Regions from separate parts of the Streptomyces sp. NPDC033845 genome, predicted to be linked through region 3. Evidence: riboswitches for the same ligand, from Rfam matches in the RefSeq annotation. Region 3 holds a riboswitch; each other region holds the start of a gene.
The links. Region 3 has a riboswitch for cyclic di-AMP ahead of ACZ50K_RS21145 (M23 family metallopeptidase). Riboswitches for the same ligand answer to the same signal wherever they lie in the genome.
Positions count from the first base shown of each region.

Region 1: it holds a riboswitch for cyclic di-AMP, as region 3 does, so the genes downstream of both, ACZ50K_RS12705 (transglycosylase family protein) here and ACZ50K_RS21145 (M23 family metallopeptidase) in region 3, are expected to answer to the same signal.
Region 2: it holds a riboswitch for cyclic di-AMP, as region 3 does, so the genes downstream of both, ACZ50K_RS10985 (M23 family metallopeptidase) here and ACZ50K_RS21145 (M23 family metallopeptidase) in region 3, are expected to answer to the same signal.

Region 1 is NZ_JBVIRI010000005.1:82,240-86,238, forward strand. It holds gene eno (phosphopyruvate hydratase) at 1-925, opposite strand, end outside; gene ACZ50K_RS12705 (transglycosylase family protein) at 1,189-1,917, opposite strand; cyclic di-AMP (ydaO/yuaA leader) riboswitch at 1,921-2,087, opposite strand; gene ACZ50K_RS12710 (LysM peptidoglycan-binding domain-containing protein) at 2,364-3,479, opposite strand; gene ACZ50K_RS12715 (cytochrome P450 family protein) at 3,598-3,999, opposite strand, start outside.
Region 2 is NZ_JBVIRI010000004.1:262,909-266,907, reverse strand. It holds gene ACZ50K_RS10990 (SGNH/GDSL hydrolase family protein) at 1-625, opposite strand, end outside; gene ACZ50K_RS10985 (M23 family metallopeptidase) at 786-1,838, opposite strand; cyclic di-AMP (ydaO/yuaA leader) riboswitch at 1,841-2,015, opposite strand; gene ACZ50K_RS10980 (tyrosine-protein phosphatase) at 2,266-3,051, shown strand; gene ACZ50K_RS10975 (aspartate aminotransferase family protein) at 3,071-3,999, opposite strand, start outside.
Region 3 is NZ_JBVIRI010000009.1:233,580-237,578, forward strand. It holds gene ACZ50K_RS21140 (GntR family transcriptional regulator) at 115-789, opposite strand; gene ACZ50K_RS21145 (M23 family metallopeptidase) at 935-1,732, opposite strand; cyclic di-AMP (ydaO/yuaA leader) riboswitch at 1,745-1,904, opposite strand; gene ACZ50K_RS21150 (M16 family metallopeptidase) at 2,121-3,503, opposite strand; gene ACZ50K_RS21155 (M16 family metallopeptidase) at 3,524-3,999, opposite strand, start outside.

The sequences.
Region 1 (3,999 bases), on a different contig from region 3:
TCTGCACCTTGGAGCCGATGCGCTCGGTGATGACCTTCCAGCCGGCCCAGTCGTCCTCGTACAGCGGGTCCTCGATGGAGACCAGCGGGTACGCGGAGACGAGCTCCTCGTAGTACTCGGTCATCTCGGCGGCCGAGCGGGACTGGCCCTCGAACTCGTACTTGCCGTCCTTGTAGAACTCGGACGCGGCGACGTCGAGCGCCAGCGCGATGTCCTTGCCCGGGACGTAGCCGGCCTGCTTGATGGCCTCGACGATGAGGTCGAGCGCGGCGCGGTTGGACTCCAGGTTCGGGGCGAAGCCGCCCTCGTCGCCCAGACCGGTGGAGAGGCCCTTGGTGTGCAGGACCTTCTTGAGGGTGTGGTAGACCTCGGCACCCCAGCGCAGCGCCTCGGAGAAGGACTCCGCGCCGATCGGGGCGATCATGAACTCCTGGATGTCCACGTTGGAGTCGGCGTGCGACCCACCGTTGAGGATGTTCATCATCGGAACGGGCAGCAGGTGCGCGTTCGGGCCGCCGAGGTAGCGGAACAGCGGGAGGTCCGAGGCCTCCGAGGCGGCGTGCGCGACGGCCAGGGAGACGCCCAGGATCGCGTTGGCGCCCAGCGAGCCCTTGTTCTCGGTGGCGTCCAGGTCGATCATCGCCTGGTCGATCAGGCGCTGCTCGGTGGCGTCGTAGCCGACGAGCTCCGGGCCGATCTGCTCGATGACGGCGAGGACGGCCTTCTCGACACCCTTGCCGAGGTACCGGTTGGAGTCCCCGTCACGGAGCTCCACGGCCTCGAAGGCACCGGTGGAGGCGCCGGACGGAACGGCAGCACGGCCGGTGCTCCCGTCGTCGAGGCCAACCTCGACCTCGACCGTGGGGTTGCCTCGGGAGTCCAGGATTTCCCGGGCTACGACGACGTCGATGGACGGCACGAGCATCTCCTTCTGGGATGTGACGCTGAGTGTGCGGTGGCATGGGAGGCCGTGGCACGGCCTCTGCCGGACTAGAGCCTAACCGGCTCCGGGGGGTCGGTCGGTCGACCGCCCGGGTCCTGGGACGAAAAAGGGCCCGAATACCCTGGTTCCGGGACATAGGGCCCTGGAGATTCGGCGGAGGAGCCCGCCCGGAGCCGCGAAGCACGCCCGCCCGGCGCGTCGGTGACGCGCCGGGCGGGCGTGGCTGCCGGGGTTCCGGCGGAGGGTCAGGAGAGGTTGAGCTTCTGGCCCGGGTAGATCAGGTCGGCATCGGTGACGATGTCCTTGTTGAGCTCGTAGAGGTGCTCCCAGCCGCCCTTGACGTTCTGGGCGTCGGCGATGGCGCCGAGGGTGTCGCCGGCCTGGACCTCGTAGGAGCCGTTGCCGGTCTTGGGGGCGACGGGGGCCGCGGGGGCCGACTTCTTGGCGGCCGGCTTGGACGGGGCCGGGGCGACCGTGGTGCGCTCGGACCGGGTGGTGGTCTCGGCGCGCTTGGTCTCCTTCTTCACCTTGGCCTTCTTCGTCTCGGTCTTCGCCTTCGAGGCGGAGCCGTTCGAGGTGCCGGTGGAGCCGCCGTTGTACGCGGCGCCGGTGAGGCCCTTGCCGCAGTGCGGCCAGGCGCCCTTGCCCTGGCCCGCGAGGACCTTCTCGGCGATCGCTATCTGCTGCGACTTGGAAGCCTGGTTGGCGGTGGAGGCGTAGGCCTTGCCGCCGTAGGCGGCCCAGGTGGAGGCGGAGAACTGCAGGCCGCCGTAGTAGCCGTTGCCGGTGTTGATGGACCAGTTGCCGCCGGACTCGCAGCGGGCGACGGCGTCCCACTGGGAGGCGGTGGCGGCGCTGGCGGTGCCCGCGGCCATCAGCGGAGCGGCAGCGGCGGCGCCGACCACTCCGGCGAGCGCGACGACACGGGTGGCCTTGGAGGCGCGGCGGTGCTTGCCCTTGCCGGAAAGCAGCATGGAGGTTCTCCTCACCGACGCCTACGAGGTGAGCTGTCGGGTTCGGGCGAGTGAGTTGCCCGGTCGCGCAGTGCGCGTCTTCACCCCAAGCCGTTCCGTGACCATCTCTCAATGGCCGGGCCCGGCACTTACCTTGGTTCCCCCGCTCCTGCCTTCGGCGCTTGACGCGACGACTGTTCCCTCCGTCCGCCGGCAGGATTCGGCGATGCGGTCGAAGGGGCCCGCGGTGGCGAGCGATTCAGAAGGTAGACAGGTCCGGCCCGGATGTTCAATCGGCGTCAGATGCCCGAAACGGCCCCTACTTGCGCTTCCCGGAGGGACGTTTGCGCAGGTGAGGGGCCGATTTCCGGAAGGTCACAGACAGGACACGCCAGTTGAGCGGAAGAGACGCATGTCTCACTTACACGAAACGGACATCGCACGCTTTCCGGTCGGGCGAACTGCCCCTATTCCGGGGTTACATCCAGTTTCTGGCCGGGCTTGATGAGGTCCGCGTCCTCGCCGATGACCTGCTCGTTGGCGGCGTAGAGGGCCTTCACCCCGCCGGTCACGCCCTTGGCGTCGGCGATGCGGGTCAGGTTGTCCCCGGCCTTCACCGTGTAGGTGGAGTCCGTTTTTTCCGACTTTGCATCAGAAGTGCCCGGTGTCTCGGCGGCAGGGGCGCCGCGATGTCTTCCGGTGCCGGTCCCCGGGTCGGTCGTCCCGCCGGTCTCCGGCAGCAGGCCCGTGCCGCCCTCGGGGGCCGTCGGGTCGGCCGGGGCCGTCGGGTCGGCGGGGGCGGTCGGGTCGGTGGGCAGGGCCGGCGCGGTCGGGCCCACCGGGGTGGTGGGCGGGGCCGTGGGGTCGGCGGGCGCCGTCGGGTCCTCGGGGCCGGTCGGCGGCACCGGCCGCGTCGGGGCGGTCGGGTCCGTCGGATCGGTGGGCGAGGTCGGAACGTCCGGAAGAGCCGGAACGTCCGGGTTCGTCGGGGCAGTCGGCGCCGTCGGCACCTCGGGCACCAGCGGGCCGTGCGGCAGCGGGGCCGGCTCCTCGGGCGGCAGCGGGGCCGGCATCATCGGGACGCCGGGGGTGTAGGCGCCGCCGGGCGCGGCCGGCAGCTCGTAGCCCGCGGAGGAGTCCGGGGCCGGCTCCTTCTCCGCCGGGGCGGCCACCTGCGGCTGGCCGGGGTCGACGGCGGCGGCCGGGCCGCCCCGGGCGAGTCCGGCGGACTCGGCGCAGGAGGACCACGCCTGGGGGCCCTCGTCGGCCAGCACCCGTTCGGCCACCGCGATCTGCTGCGAGCGGCTGGCCAGGTCGGCGCGCGGGGCGTAGTCGAGTCCGCCGGCCGCCTCCCAGCGTTCCTGGGTGAACTGGAGCCCGCCGTAGGCCCCGCTGCCGTAGTCGGCGCTCCAGGTGCCGCCGCTCTCGCACTCGGCGACCTTGTCCCATGTGGCGGTGTCCGCCGCGCTCGCGCCGGTGGCGGCGAACAGCGGGAGCGCCAGGGCGGTGCCGGTGACTCCGGCCGTGACGACTATCGCGGGGACCTGACGGGGCCGGCGATGCCGGCCGTTCCCGGAACGCATGAGGGTGGACCTTTCGCGTGACAGCGGGGAGGTCACGGAACCTAGCGCTCCTCGAACGCTTGTCACAAGTCGATGCAGCGCAGATCACGCGAAGGTCACATCGTTGACTCCGGGTCAGTTAATCAGCGGGTGTGAACCTGACCGGCAGGGTGCGCAGCCCCCGCATGATGAGCCCGCCGCGCCAGCGCAGGTCGGCGGGGTCCGCGGCGAGTTCGAGGTCCGGCAGACGCGTCAGCAAAGTGGCCAGCGCGGTCTGGCCCTCCAGCCGGGCCAGCGGCGCGCCGAGGCAGTAGTGGATGCCGTGTCCGTATCCGAGGTGCTGATTGTCGGTGCGGGAGAGGTCCAGGGTGTCGGGTGCGGTGAACCGTTCGGGGTCGCGGTCGGCGGCGGCGAGCACCACCAGGACCGGGTCCCCGGCCTCGATCCGCTGTCCGCCGAGGGTCAGCGGGCGGGTGGCGAAGCGCCAGGTGGCGAGCTCCACCGGGCCGTCGTAGCGCAGGAGTTCCTCGACTCCGGTGGC
Region 2 (3,999 bases), on a different contig from region 3:
GGTCGGTCGGTACGGCCAGGCCGAGCACCTGGGCGGCGCGCAGCGCGACCCGGGTGTGGCCCTCCGGGGAGAGGTGCAGCCGGTCGGCGTCCCAGGCCCGCCGGTCCTGGACGGACCTCAGCGACCAGAGGTCGAGGACCGGGCAGTCGTACCGGTCGGCGATGGCCCGGACGTGCGCGCTGTAGGTGGCCACCTTGCCCCGCAGATGGCGGAGCACCGGTACGCCGCGGGTGTCGAACCCGGTGGTGATCATGACCTGGCCGACCGCCCGGGTGAGGTCGGCGACGGCCGCCTCGAAGCGTTCGGCGACGTCGTCGGGGTCGCTGCCGGGGCGGATGATGTCGTTGCCGCCGGCGCAGAAGCTCACCAGGTCGGGGGCGAGCTCGCGGGCCCTGGGGACCTGCTCGGCCACGATCTGGTCGAGCAGCCGGCCCCGGACGGCGAGGTTGGCGTAGCGGAAGTCGTGTTCCTCGCGGCGGTCCGCGAGGAGGACGGCGAGCCGGTCGGCCCAGCCGAGGAAGGTGTCCCCCGGGCCGGGGTCCCCCACTCCTTCGGTGAAGCTGTCGCCGATCGCCGCGTATGAGCCGATGGTCTGGAATGTCGAGTTCGTCGAGTCGCCTGCCACGTCGGCTTATCCTTCACCTACACCTGTGACCTACGCGACCGTAGCCAGGGGTTGACGGACCGTGATCTTTGCCACCCGGTCGGGCGGAATAGACGGCGGGGCCGGGAATCCGCCTCGGATTCCCGGCCCCGGACCGCTCGGACCGCCGTGGTGCCGCCGGTCAGACGGTGACGCCCTTGGAGCGGAGGTAGGCCAGCGGGTCGATGTCCGAGCCGTAGCTCTGGGTGGTGCGGATCTCGAAGTGCAGGTGCGGGCCGGTGGAGTTGCCGGTGGAGCCGACCAGGCCGACCTGGGTGCCGGCGGTGACGCTCTGGCCGACCGAGACGGACAGCTGGGACATGTGGCCGTACTGGGAGTAGTGGCCGTCGGCGTGCCGGATGATGACCTCGTTGCCGTAGCTGCCGGCCCAGCCGGCCGAGACCACGGTGCCCGCGCCCACGGCCTTGACGCTGGTGCCCATGGTCGCGCCGAAGTCCACACCGGTGTGCGAGCCGCTGGACCACATGCTGCCGCTGGCCTTGTACTGGGTGTTGATCCGGGCGACGACCGGGGCCACGAAGCCGGAGGCGGAGGCGCTCGTCCCGGACTCCTGCCCGGTGGAGCCCTGCTCGGTCGCACCCTGGTCACCCGTACCCGGTCCGGTCGAGCCCTGGTCGTCGGTACCGCGGTCGTTCGTGCCCCGGTCGGCGGATGCCGGTTCGGTGGAGGCCCGTTCGGTGGCCGGGCTCGCGGGGCGCTGGCGCTCGGGGGTGGCGGCGGTGCGCTGCTTCGGGACGGCGGGCAGCCGCCGTTCGGCCACGGCCTTGCCGGAGCCGGCGAGGTCCAGTCGGAGGCCGGGGTGGATCAGCGAGGGGTCGGAGCCCACGGCCTCGCGGTTGTCGGCGTAGAGACGCTCCCAGCCGCCGGCTATGCCGCGGTCCTGGGCGATCTGCGAGAGGCAGTCGCCGGGGGCCACGGTGTAGACGGACGGGGCGCGGTGCGCGGCCCGCTGGGCGGGGGCCGGGGTGGTCTTCGCCGTGGGGAGGGCGGCGGCCGGGGCCGCGGCCGGGACGGTGGCCGGGACCGCGGCACGGGCGGCCGGGAGTTCGGACGCGTTGGCGCCGGCGGCACCCAGCAGCGGGAGCGCGAGGGCCGCGCCGCCGGTGCCGGCCGCGACGAAACCACGGGTGATCGGGCTGGACTTGGGGCGGCGGTGCTTTCCCTTACCGGGCATCGCGAATTCCTCTCCGTCGCCTGCGAGGTGAGCTGTCGGGTTCGGACTGGAGATGTCCGGCCGCACATCGGATGTACGGCTTCACCCCGAGCCGTCCCGGAATAAAGAAGATCCGGTCCGGCGGCCTGCCTGGTTCCCCCGCTCCTGCCGCGCACGTGAATGAGTCGGGTGCGGTTTCCGGGTGGCGGCAGGATTAGGCGTTTCACCCGGATCGGTGGTGACCGTATTCCAGTTCGGCCTTGGGGAACAAGCCGTGAATTCCCCCGGGGAATCACCGGGATGATGGATCAACGGAATTCCGGTCACCCTGAGTCCGCGCAATGGGCGCAACACCCGTCCCTGGCAGGGAATTCGGCGCCGGAGCCCGGCCACCGAACGTCACCGTATGATCTGCCTCACCCGGCAGGACCGAAGCGGAGGAGCCCTGGTGACCCAGCAGATACCCGAACTGTCCGGAGTGCGTAACTTCCGTGATGTGGGCGGTTTGTCGACCGTCGACGGACGGAGGGTCAGATCGGGCGTTCTATTTCGAAGCGGACATCTCGCACATGCCACGGAAACCGATGCGGACTTCCTCGCCTCGCTCGGGCTCCACACCGTCTTCGACTTCCGCAACGCCGCCGACCACGCGCTGGAGGGACCCGACGTCCCGCTGCCCGGTGTCCGGAACGTCAGCATTCCGCTCTCCGACCCGGCGGACGGCTCACAGTTCTGGAAGATGGTCCGGGACGGTCGGCTGGAGCAGCTGCGCGAACTGCTGGGCGAGGGCCGGGCAGCCGCCCGGATGGCCGCCTCCTACCGGCAGATCATCCGGACCCGTACCGCAGAGCACTCCCGGGTGCTGCACGCGCTGGCCGAGGACAGCGTGCCGGCCCTGATGCACTGCGCCGCCGGCAAGGACCGCGCGGGGCTGTCGATCGCGGTCACCCTGCTGGCCCTCGGCGTGGAGCGGGAGGCGGTGCTCGCGGACTACCTGGAGTCCAACGCCCCGCACCGGCGCTACCGCGTGCGCCGCACCGGGGACACCCCCGAGACCCGCTCCCCCGAGGTCACGGCCCTGCTCGCACCTCTCTTCGACGCCCGCGCCGAGTACCTGGACGCCGCCTTCGAGACCATCGACGAGAAGTGGGGCGGAGTGCCCCGGTACCTCGCCGAGGGCCTCGGACTCGACTCCGCTACCCTCGGCCGGCTGCACGACCGGCTGCTGGACTGAGCCCCGCCGGAGCGGGCCGTCAGCGCTGGGCGACGGCCTGCTTCACCAGGGTGCGGCCGAACTCCCACATCAGGCCGCCGCCCGCGTGCGCCTCGTCCATCACCGCCCGGAAGGCCGTCACGAACCGGTCCACGTCCCGCTCGTCCACGATCAGCGGCGGGATCAGCTTGATGACCTCCAGATGGTCCCCGGACACCTGGGTGAGGATCCGGTGCCGCTGGAGCAGCGGCACCACCACCATCTGCGCGAACAGGCCCTTGCGGGCCGCCTGGAGCATGCTCCAGCGGCTGCGCAGGCCCAGCGAGGAGGGCCGGCCGAACTCGATGCCGATCATCAGCCCGCGGCCGCGCACCTGGTGCAGCAGCTCGTACTCGTCCACCAGCGCGGCCAGCCGGCCGCGCAGCAGCTCGCCCATGGCCCGGGCGTTGGCGACCACCCCGTCCCGCTCCATCACCGAGAGCACCGCCAGCCCGGCCGCCATGGCCTGGGCGTTGGAACCGAAGCTCGCCGAGTGGACCAGGACCCGGTCCATGGACGAGTAGACCTTCTTGAAGATCCAGTCCTTGCCCAGGGTGGCCCCCACCGGCACATAGCCGCCGGAGAGCGCCTTCGCCACGCACACCAGATCCGGCTCCACGCCGGGTTCATGCTGGTACGCGTAGAAATCGCCGGTCCGTCCGAGGCCGGTCTGCACCTCGTCGGCGATCAGCAGCGCCTTGTGCCGGTGCAGCAGTTCCTGCGCCGCGAGCAGATAGCCGGGCGGGGCCTCGTGGACCCCCTTGCCCTGGATCGGCTCGACCACGAAGGCCGCCACGTCCCCCTTGCGCAGTTCCCGCTCCAGCGCCCCGAGGTCGCCCAGCGGGACCTCGGTGTCGGGCAGCAGCGGTGCGAACCCCTCGCGGAAGCCGTTCTCCCCGTTGACCGAGAGGGAGCCCGTGGTGAGCCCGT
Region 3 (3,999 bases):
ACACACACGGAATTCCGGCAGGCGGATCCAGCACACGGATTCAGCCCGCCATCGAATTCCGGGCAGCAGTGAATTCCCGGCCGCGGCCGGGGCTCCCTTTGTATACGGGCCCTGTTAATGGCGGCCGCTCGGCATGTTTACGGCAGGTTGCGAGGTCCTCACCGGCCACACCCGGACCCGGTGGGCGTCGGCCGCCCGCTCGGCGTGCGCCGCCGTCAGCGCCCGGGCCCGCTCGGCGTCCCCCCGGGTGATCGCGTCCACGATCGCCCCGTGCTCCGTCCAGCACTCCACCGGCCGCACCGGCACCGGCACCGCGTACATCCAGGCCACCTTGTGCCGCAGCTGGGTCAGCAGGGCGATCAGACCGGGGCTCGCGGAGGCCTGGGCCAGGGTCTCGTGAAACCAGCCGCCCAGCGAGCGCAGATCCTCCCCCTGGCCCTGTCTGGCCCGCTCCTGGCCCAGCCGGACCAGCCCGCGGAGCACCTTGAGGTGGGCGTCGCCGCGGCGCCGGGCCGCCCGGGCCGCCGCCAGCGGCTCCAGCAGGGTCCGCAGCTCCAGCAGATCGGCCGCCTCCTGCGCGGTGGGTTCGGCCACACAGGCGCCCGCGTGCCGCCGGGTGGTGACGAACCCCTCCGACTCCAGGGTGCGCAGCGCCTCGCGGACCGGGACCCGGGAGACCCCGTACCGGCGGGCGAGCACTTCCTCGGTGAGTCTGCCACCGGGCTCGTAGACTCCGGTGACGATATCGTCGCGGATTGCCGTACACACCGCGTGCGCAGGAATACGCAAGACCGGACCTCCGGTTAATGCTGGCGTCATTGTCTCGACCCCATTGCAGCACACGATTATTTCCGGGCGGCGACGGAAGGCAAAAGAAACAGGCCCCGGCTCGATGAGCCGGGGCCTGTTCGGAGGTGCTGGGCGGGGCGGTGCGTCAGACGCGGACCCCGTGCGAGCGGAGGTAGGTGATCGGGTTGATGTCGTCACCGTAGTCCGCGCCGGTGCGGGCCTCGAAGTGGAGGTGCGCGCCGCTGGAGTTGCCGCTGTTGCCGGAGAGGCCGATCTGCTGGCCGGGCTCGACCTGCTGGCCCACCGAGACGGACAGCTTCAGCATGTGCCCGTACTGGGTGTAGGTGCCGTCGGCGTGCTTGATCACCACGTTGTTGCCGTAGGCGCCGCCCCAGCCCGCCTCGACGACCGTGCCGAGGCCCACGGAGCGGACCACGGTGCCGGAGTCGGCGTGGAAGTCGATGCCGGTGTGGGTGCCGGAGGACCACATGCTGCCGCCCGCCCCGTACTGGGTCGAGACGTAGGAGTTCGCCAGCGGGGAGACGAAGGTGTTCAGGCGCTTGCGCTCGGCCTCGCGGGCGGCGCGCTCCTTGGCCTCGCGCTCGGCCTTCGCCTTGACCTCGGCGATGCGCTTGGCCTCGGCGGCCCGCTGCTTCGCCTCGGCCTCGGCCTGCGCCTTCGCGGCGGCGGCCTCGGCGGCGTGCTGCTGGGCCTCGGCCTGGGCCTCGATCTCGCCCGCCAGGTCATCGGCGACGACAACGGCGTTGAGGCCGGTGTCCAGGTTCACGTGGTCGTTGTCCGCGGCGAAGGCCGGAGCGGCGAAGGAGCCGACGACGCCCGTGGTGGCGAGGGCGGCTATACCGGCTATGCCGGCGCTCTTCTTGCTCAGACGGCTGGTACCACGGTGCTTGCCGGAGCCGGCGGCACGACTGCCAAACGCCATGAAGGGGCTGATCCTTTCCTTCCCTCTCGCCTACCGGGTTAGCTGACGGGTTCGGAGCAGGAAGGTCTCCTACGGTCCCCCTCTTGCGAGGCGGCCCGATTCACCCCAGGGACTCATGTGGGTCCCCGGCTCCCCAGGCTCGCGCCTGACGGGGACTCGGCGATCGCTGTCCGGTGCCGCGGGTGCGGCGGTTACAGCTGACGGACAGCGGGACCGACGCTAGGCGGATGATCGGTAGATCACCAAACGGACACGGGATTTTGTTGCGTACGCCACACCGCATACCGGGCACCACTCCAGCCAATCGGGCATCAAGAGCAAAAGGGGCCCCGGTGGATGAACCACCGGGGCCCCTGGGGTCAGACCTCCTCCGGGCGCCGCCCGCAGGTCAGTTGGCGACCACCGTCACCTCTCCGATGCCCAAGGCCCGCACCGGGGCCTCGATCTGCGCCGCGTCGCCCACCAGGACGGTGACCAGCCGGTCCGCCGGGAACGCGCTGACCACGGCCGAAGTCGCCTCCACCGTGCCGGTTTCCGCCAGCCGCGCGTACAACCGGGCCTGGTAGTCGTCCGGCAGCTGCTGCTCCACCTGGTCGGCCAGGGTGCCCGCGACGGAGGCCGCGGTCTCGAACTTGAGCGGGGCCACGCCCACCAGGTTCTGCACCGCCACATCCCGTTCGGCGTCGGTCAGTCCGCCCTCCGCCAGCGTCCGGAGCACCTTCCACAGGTCCTCCAGCGCCGGACCGGTGTTGGGGGTGTCCACCGACCCGCTGATCGCCAGCATGGACGCCCCGGTGGCGCCCTCCGGGGCGGTCGGGGCGGTGGAGCGGAGCACCTGGCCGAAGGCCCGCACCCCGTAGGTGTAGCCCTTCTCCTCGCGCAGCACCTTGTCCAGACGGGAGGTCAGGGTGCCGCCCAGGCAGTACGTCCCGAGCACCTGGGCCGCCCAGACCCGGTCGTGCCGGTCCGGTCCGATCCGGCCGATCAGCAGCTGGGTCTGGACCGCTCCGGGCCGGTCCACGATGACCACCCGGCCGGTGTCGTCGGCGGTGACCGGGGTGGCCGGGAGGCGCTCGGCGGTACCGCCGGTCCAGCCGCCCAGGGTCTCGGCCAGCACGTCGTCCAGCTCGGCGGCCGGGTAGTCGCCCACGATCACCGCGGTGGCGGTGGCCGGGCGGACGTGCGCCTCGTAGAAGGCGCGGACGGCCGCGGAGTCGATCCGGGCCACGGTCTCCGCGGTGCCCTGGCGCGGCCGGGACATCCGCAGCCGCGGCGGGAACAGCTCCTTGGAGAGCTGCATGGCGCCCCGCCGCTGCGGGTTGGCCAGCTCGTGCGGGATCTCGTCGAGGCGGTTGCGGACCAGCCGGTCCACCTCCTCGTCGGCGAAGGCCGGGGCCCGCAGCGCCTCGGCGAGCAGCGCCAGCCCCTTGGGCAGCCGGGAGACCGGCACCTCCAGGGAGACCCGCACCCCGGGGTGGTCGGCGTGCGCGACCAGGGTGGCCCCGCAGCGCTCCAGGGCGGCCGCGAACTCCTCGGCGGAGTGCTTGTCGGTGCCCTCCGACAGGGCCCGCGCCATGATGGTGGCCACCCCGTCCAGACCGGCCGGCTCGGCGTCCAGCGGGGCTTCGAGGACGACCTCCACCGCCACCACCTGCTGGCCCGGCCGGTGGCAGCGCAGCACCGTCAGGCCGTTGTCCAGGGCACCCCGCTCGGGCGCCGGGAAGGCCCACGGACGGGCCTCGCCGGCCTGCGGCTGCGGATGGAAGGTCATGGTCACGGCTGCGGTGTCGCTCACTGCTCCGCCCCCTCGTTCTCGTCGTTCTCGTCGTCCCCGTCGGCGGACCCGGCCAGCGGCTCGTAGACCAGCACCGCCCGGTTGTCGGGACGCAGCCGGGCGGCGGCCACGGCCTGCACCTCCTCGGCGGTGATGTCCAGCACCCGGCCGACGGCGGTCAGCGCCAGCTGCGGGTCGCCGAACAGCACCGCGAACCGGCACAGTTCGTCGGCCCGGCCGGCCACCGTGCCCAGCCGGTCCAGCCATTCGCGCTCCAGCTGGGCCTGGGCCCGCTCCATCTCCTCCGCGGTCGGACCCTCGGCCGCGAACCGGGCCAGCTCCTCGTCCACCGCCGACTCGATGGCCGGGACCTCGACCCCGCCGGAGGTCTTGACGTCCAGCCAGCCCATCGAGGGCGCGCCGGCCAGCCGCAGCATTCCGAAACCGGCGGCCACGGCCGTCTGGTCCCGGCGTACCAGGCGGTTGTGCAGCC